Regions from separate parts of the Exiguobacterium sp. R-39 genome, predicted to be linked through region 3. Evidence: riboswitches for the same ligand, from Rfam matches in the RefSeq annotation. Region 3 holds a riboswitch; each other region holds the start of a gene.
What was found. A riboswitch is a leader RNA that binds a small molecule or an ion and turns the genes downstream of it on or off. The one in region 3 is predicted to bind S-adenosylmethionine.
Positions count from the first base shown of each region.

Region 1: another riboswitch for S-adenosylmethionine. It lies ahead of ACP26N_RS15620 (LLM class flavin-dependent oxidoreductase); the one in region 3 lies ahead of ACP26N_RS14930 (Na+/H+ antiporter NhaC family protein).
Region 2: another riboswitch for S-adenosylmethionine. It lies ahead of ACP26N_RS12540 (methionine ABC transporter ATP-binding protein); the one in region 3 lies ahead of ACP26N_RS14930 (Na+/H+ antiporter NhaC family protein).

Region 1 covers NZ_CP187965.1:2,993,330-2,995,596, reverse strand. The annotation lists gene ACP26N_RS15630 (DUF2325 domain-containing protein) at 1-144, shown strand, start outside; gene ACP26N_RS15625 (DUF975 family protein) at 212-850, shown strand; SAM riboswitch class I at 969-1,074, shown strand; gene ACP26N_RS15620 (LLM class flavin-dependent oxidoreductase) at 1,148-2,206, shown strand; gene ACP26N_RS15615 (ATP-grasp domain-containing protein) at 2,203-2,267, shown strand, end outside.
Region 2 covers NZ_CP187965.1:2,386,224-2,388,490, forward strand. The annotation lists gene ACP26N_RS12535 (methionine ABC transporter permease) at 1-225, opposite strand, end outside; gene ACP26N_RS12540 (methionine ABC transporter ATP-binding protein) at 222-1,244, opposite strand; SAM riboswitch class I at 1,325-1,430, opposite strand; gene ACP26N_RS12545 (bifunctional cystathionine gamma-lyase/homocysteine desulfhydrase) at 1,490-2,267, opposite strand, start outside.
Region 3 covers NZ_CP187965.1:2,853,246-2,855,512, reverse strand. The annotation lists gene ACP26N_RS14930 (Na+/H+ antiporter NhaC family protein) at 1-1,116, opposite strand, end outside; SAM riboswitch class I at 1,195-1,298, opposite strand; gene ACP26N_RS14925 (metal ABC transporter solute-binding protein, Zn/Mn family) at 1,367-2,267, opposite strand, start outside.

The sequences.
Region 1 (2,267 bases), 140 kb from region 3:
TCAGCACACGTCATCGCGCAGGCGAAGAAACATGATATTCCGTTTGCGATGGAGCGGCTCGACGGACGACGTTCGTTGTATACGGCATGCCAGCGCCAACTTGAAAAAGCACGCTTAAATCAGTTAAAAACAGGAAAATCCTGAAAAAAAGTGAAACTCCTCTCTTCATGAGCCGTAAATAGAGATAGAACTTATTTTGAGGAGGATCTCCATGATTAAAGAATTAAAATTATCCGCCCGTGAAGCGCTCAGTGGTCGCTGGGTCTTCATGGCACTTATGTTTTTACTGTTTCTCATCATTCAAAGTATTCCAACGATGTTTTCTTCTGATGCGAATGAAGATATTCAAGCGATTGATTTCATCGGTTTTTTACTGAACATTCTCTTGCTTCCACTTGCGATCGGTTGGACATGGCTTGCGATGTCTGTCGCTCGAAAAGAACAGGCAAAAATCGTTGATTTATTTGAGCCATACAAAATTTTCTTAAAGGCAGTCGGTCTTTCGATTGTCCAAAGTATTTTCCTTGGTTTATGGTTCTTACTATTTATCATCCCGGGTATCATCAAGTCATTTTCGTATCTAATGACGTTTTATATTTTACGAGATGAACCTTCAATCGGCATTTTGGATGCGATTACACGTTCGCGCCAAATGATGGACGGACATAAGATGGAAGCGTTCATGCTCGTCCTCTCATTCATTGGTTGGTTCCTGCTCGGCTTGATTACCATCGGAATCGCTTTCCTATGGGTTGGCCCATACTTCAGCGTCACGCTTGCAAAATTCTATGACCGGATCCGCGGCGAAGAAGCACCCATCGAACAATCGACATTTGTTGCCCAATATTAAGACCATGAGGATGAGAGCCCGGCTCTCGTCCTTTTTTAATACTGTTATTAATTCCGATTGGAAAACAAGGTTTAATGGTTGCTTTACTCTGCTAAAAAGTGTACGATAATTCCAATAATTCTTATCAAGAGAAGTCGAGGGACTGGCCCGAAGACACTTCAGCAACCCCGCGAGCAGCGGAAGGTGCTACTTCCTAAAGGAATCTTTTCCTTTACAGATAAGAGCAGACATGATTAATCCGTCGCTCTTTTCGATTTTCGAGAAGAGCGACTTTTTTTTACAAGGGGGATATGACGGATGGAGTATGGATTTTGGTTACCGATTTTTGGCGGATGGTTACGGAATGTCGAGGACGAACAGATGCCGGCGACATTCGATTATGCGAAACAGGTCGCACAAACGGCTGAACAAATCGGGTTTTCAACGACCTTGATTGCGGAATTGAACTTAAATGACATCAAAGGACTTGAAGCACCAAGTCTTGAAGCCTGGACGACGGCAGCGGCGATTGCCGCGACGACGGAACGACTGGAAATCATGACAGCGGTCCGTCCGGGGTTCCATAATCCGGCGACGACCGCGAAGATGGCAGCAAACATCGATCAACTTAGCCACGGGCGCTTTACGTTAAACGTCGTCTCTGCCTGGTGGGAAGAAGAAGCGCGGCAATACAACGGGATCTTCACAGCTCACGACGAACGCTACGCGCGGACGGAAGAGTTTGTCACGATCATGAAAGGATTATGGGCAGATGCTTCGCCGTACAGCTTCGACGGGAACTACTATACGCTCGAGAAGACGCAACTGCATCCGAAGCCGGTTCAACGACCGGGCATCAAGTTGTACGCAGGCGGGGAAAGTGAAGCCGGCAAACAAACCATCGTCAATCATTGTGACGCTTATGTCATGCACGGCGGAACAGTGGAAGAAGTGTCCGTTAAGATTGAGGATATGAAGGCGCGCCGACAAGCGACAGGGCAACCGCCGCTTGAAAGTTTTGGATTGGCTGCTTATATCATCTGCCGCGATACGGAAGAAGAGGCTATTCAAGAATGGCAACGAATTACGGACGTCAAGGAAGACAGTGCCGGATACGCCGGGTACGACGACTTCGTCAGCAAATCACAACTCGAACAGCAGGTAAAACGGAACGATTATTCGGTCTCGAACCGCGGACTCCGTCCTGATTTGATTGGAACACCGGAACAGATTGCGGAACGGATTCTTGCGTTTGAGCAGGTGGGTGTCTCCTTATTATTACTTCAATTTTCACCACAACTGGAAGAAATGGAACGCTTCGCGCGCGACGTCATGCCGCTTGTCGAAGAAAAACGAAAGGTAGGTCAAACCAAATGACAAAAATTCATATCTTACACGAAAACCAGGAATGGACGGACCATTTAATTAAACGACTCGA
Region 2 (2,267 bases), 470 kb from region 3:
TAGAATGATAAACGGGATAGAGCGGAATATATTGACTAAAAAGCTGAGTACGGAATAGAGTGTCCGGTTTTTAAACAACAATTCTTCGTTCGTCGCATATAACAACAGACCGATCGCCAGTCCGAGGACGAACGTCGCGAGTCCTGCAACAGCCGTCATATAGACGGTACTGCGGGTTGCTTCCCAAACCATATCCCAATCCACATCTGTAAAAAATGTACTCATCGGTGATCCACCTCCACTTCAACGTCACTCGCTTGAAGTTTGGCGATGACCGCTTGTGCTTCCTGTTCCGACCCGAGCAGCTGAATGAACAGCGTTCCGAGTGCCCCGTCCTGCGTCTGTCCGACGTTTCCGCCGATGATATTGAATAATAAGTTCGAGTCTTTCATGACTTCGGCCAGGATCGGACTTTCCGCCGTCGAACCGACGAACGTCAGCTGGACGATTTTTCCGGTCGGGTAGCGTTCGCGTAATTTCGCAAACGTCAATTCGTTTTCAGATGGTGACGTCAATTGTTTGACGAACTCTTTTGTCATCGCCTGTTTCGGGTGACGGAACACTTCTGCGACCGGTCCCTGTTCGACGATTTTCCCGGCTTCCATGACGGCAACCCGGTGACAGATTTTCTGAATGACGTGCATCTCATGTGTAATCAAGACGATTGTCAGTTTTAATTTTTTGTTGATGTCGACAAGCAACTCGAGGATCGAGTCCGTCGTTTTCGGATCCAGCGCACTGGTCGCTTCGTCACAGAGTAAGACATCTGGGTTGGATGCCAGTGCCCGGGCAATCCCGACCCGTTGTTTTTGTCCACCTGACAGTTGCGACGGGTAAGCACCTTCGCGTCCGTCGAGTCCGACGAGTTGAATCAGTTCAGCAACTCGTTCTTTGCGACGGGCTTTCGGATAACCGCCGAGTTCAAGCGGGAACATAATGTTTTCTTCGACGGTCCGTGACCACAGCAGATTAAAGTGCTGGAATACCATTGAGACGTTTTTGCGGACGCCGCGTAATTCTTTCGGTTTGAGCGTCGTCATTTCGACACCGTCGATTTGAATCGAGCCGCTCGTCGGTGCTTCAAGCATGTTCAGCAAACGAATCAGTGTTGATTTCCCTGCCCCTGAATAACCGATTATTCCAAAAATTTCACCGCGCTCGATTGACAAGTCGACATTGACGACGGCTTCAACCGATCCGCGCTTCGAGCGATAAATCTTTCCTACATCCTGTAAGCGAATCAATACGGTCCCTCCTAAACATAAAAAAAGTGCGCACGTTTTAGAGCAAACGCGCGCACTTTTTCAGTACACAAAACCATTTGCTCTCATCTTGCAGACAATCGTCTGCTGGAATTAGCACCACTTCGGAATAAATTCCGCGGTTGCCGGGTTTCATCGGGCCAGTCCCTCCACCACTCTCGATAAGAGTTATCGGTATTTAGTTATTTTTAATATAATCTGAATATTAGCAGGGGTTATTTTGCTTGTCAAACAGTTTTTTCTGAAACCGGTTGAAGCAGACTGAAAGCACGTGCCAAATCTTCTTTCAAGTCTTCCGCGTCTTCAAGACCGACCGAGATCCGAACGAGACCATCTGTAATTCCGAGTTCTGCGCGACGCTCTGCTGGAATCGACGCATGCGTCATCCGTGCCGGAACGGAAATCAAACTCTCGACCGCTCCAAGACTTTCAGCCAATGTGAAGAAATGTGTCGCTTCGACGAGTTTCTCCGCATTTTCTGCTGAACCGACATCAAAACTGATCATTCCGCCGAAACCGGTCGCCTGTTTCTGTTGTGTCGAGTGACCCGGATGTGATGCCAGTCCCGGATAAAAGATGTATGAGACGACATCCTGTTCCTGTAAGAACTGAACGAGATCGTGTGACGTTTCTTCGATTGCATCCATCCGGATACCAAGCGTCCGTAAACCACGGACGAGCAGGAAGCTGTCCTGCGGTCCAAGAATACCGCCGGTCGAGTTTTGGATGAAATGAAGATCTTCTCCGAGCTCGTCGCTGTTGACGACGACAAGTCCGGCGACGACGTCCGAGTGACCGCCGATGTATTTTGTCGCGCTGTGAAGAACGATATCTGCACCGAGTGCGAGTGGTTGCTGCAGGTATGGTGTCGCAAACGTGTTGTCGACGACAAGTTTCAGGTTGTTGCGTTTTGCGATCTCAGAAACAGCTGCGATATCCGTCACTTTCAACAACGGGTTCGTTGGTGTTTCGACGTACAGCATCTTCGTGTTGTCTTGAACCGCA
Region 3 (2,267 bases):
CGAGAAGATATCGAGGATACTGGCGGATTTCTTCCGATCAATATCATACGTATCGGCGATTTCCGCAGCGAGTGGTCCGGCGACAAGAATCGAAATCGTATTGTTCGCTGTCGCGAGATTCGTTGCACTGACGAGTGCCGCCATACTGAATTCCGCGCCGCGGCGTTGTGAGATTTTCCGCGTCAGGGTTTCTTTCAGATAAGCAATCCCGCCGTTAAAGGTGATCAGGCTGACGAGTCCGCCCATTAATAACGTCAAGATCGAAATTTCTGCCATCCCCATCAATCCTTCAGACATCGACAGGACGAAGCCGCTTAAGCCGAAGCTTCCGTCCATCATACCGATGATACCCGTCAAAACGGTTCCGCCGACTAAGACGAGGATGACGTTGACACCAAACAAGGCGAGGACGATGACAGACAGATACGGAATCAATTTATAAAACTCAAACGCTTTTGCTTCGACGACGTCTCCTGTACCTGAGACGAAAGCCAAGATGATGACCGTCAGGATTGCTGCCGGCAACACGATCATGAAGTTGGTTCTGAATTTGTCGCGCATATTGGTTTTTTGCGTCCGGACTGCTGCGATCGTTGTATCGGAAATGAATGACAGGTTATCACCGAACATTGCACCGCCGACGACAGCTGCCGCGGCAATCGCAACATTGACACCTGTTGCTTCATGAATTCCGAGAGCAATCGGGGCAAGTGCGGCAATCGTACCGGTCGAAGTCCCCATCGCCATCGAGATGAAAGCAGCGATGATAAACAACCCACTCATTAAAAGAGAAGGCGGTAAAAATGTCAGCGACGCGTTGACGGTCGCTTCGATGGCGCCAATCGCATCGGCCGTTCCGGAAAAGGCACCGGCAAGTAAGAAAATAAAGACCATGATCATGATGTCCGGATTTCCGGCACCCGTTGCAATCCGTTCCACGGTTTGATTGATGCTGCCTTTCGTTGTGACCGCCGCAAAAATCAAGGCAATCAAAGCCGCAATCAGAATCGGGAATTTGTAGAAATCATCGTAAAAAATACCGGCACCGATAAAAAGAACTAAAAAGACAAGTAACGGTAGAAGTGCCCATTTGTTCGGTGTAATCGTCTCGTTCATAAAACCACTCCTTTTCTACAAGTACAAAAAAAGACTCCTTCGCAAGAAAGAAGGAGGTCTTTACTGAAAAAGACGCTCTTCTTATCTCTCAAGCCGCAGCTTGCTGGATTTGGCACAGTACGATTTAATCGTCCGCTGCCGAAACATCATCGGGCCAGTCCCTCCGTCTCTCGCGATAAAAAGAAGTCATTTAATTGTCTGAAATACGTTTTCTACCGTAACGTATCTTTTACTGCATGTCAACACTACTTCACTGAAGTGCTTGTTTGAGCGTCGTCACATTTTCATTCATCAAGTCAAAATACGAGGCATTCTGCTGTTCTTTCGTGACGGACTCCAGATTGTGGATCGTAATCGCTTCGGCTCCGATTTCCTGTTGGATGACGCGGGCGACTTTAGGAGAAACCGTCTCCTCGAAAGCGATATACTTCAAGTCATGCAATTTGGCTTCTTTGACGAGAGCAGCCAGTTGCTTTTGGGAAGGCTCGTCCGACGGAGAGATGCCGGCAATCGGCAATTGCGAGAAACCGTATCGTTCGGCTAAATATCCGTAAGCGGCATGCGTGACGAGCAATTCTTTTTTCGAGCCCTTATCGACAGCCTGTTGCAGATCTTGATCGAGCTCATCTGCCTGCGTATCAAATTCAGCCAGGTTTTTTTCAAACGTCGCTTTTTTATCCGGTACTTCTTTTGCCAGTGCCGTCGAAATCGATTGGGCCATCATTTTGGCATTGTTCGGATCGAGCCAGACATGGGGATCGTATTTGCCGTGATCATGTTCTTCTTCCGTGTGTTCGTCAGCATGATCATCGTGTCCTTCATGTTCGTGAAGCGTGGCGTTGGCTTCGAGTAAGTCGATTCCTGTGCTTGTCTCGACGAAACGGACATCATTGCCTTTCAGACTGGCTTTGATTTTTTTCGAGTACGGTTCAAGCGTCGTACCGGTTAAGAGGAACAGATCGCCTTGTGCGATTTCTGTCAGTTGTTTAGACGTCGGCTCGTACGAGTGCGGATCGGCACCGGGAGGGACAATCATCTTGACGTCGATATCTGTTCCGCCAATTTCCTTGGCGATTGCCGCAGTAGCGAATGTCGATGTATACACCCGAAGCTTTTGATCGGTCGCATCTTGATTGGATTCGGAAGAACCG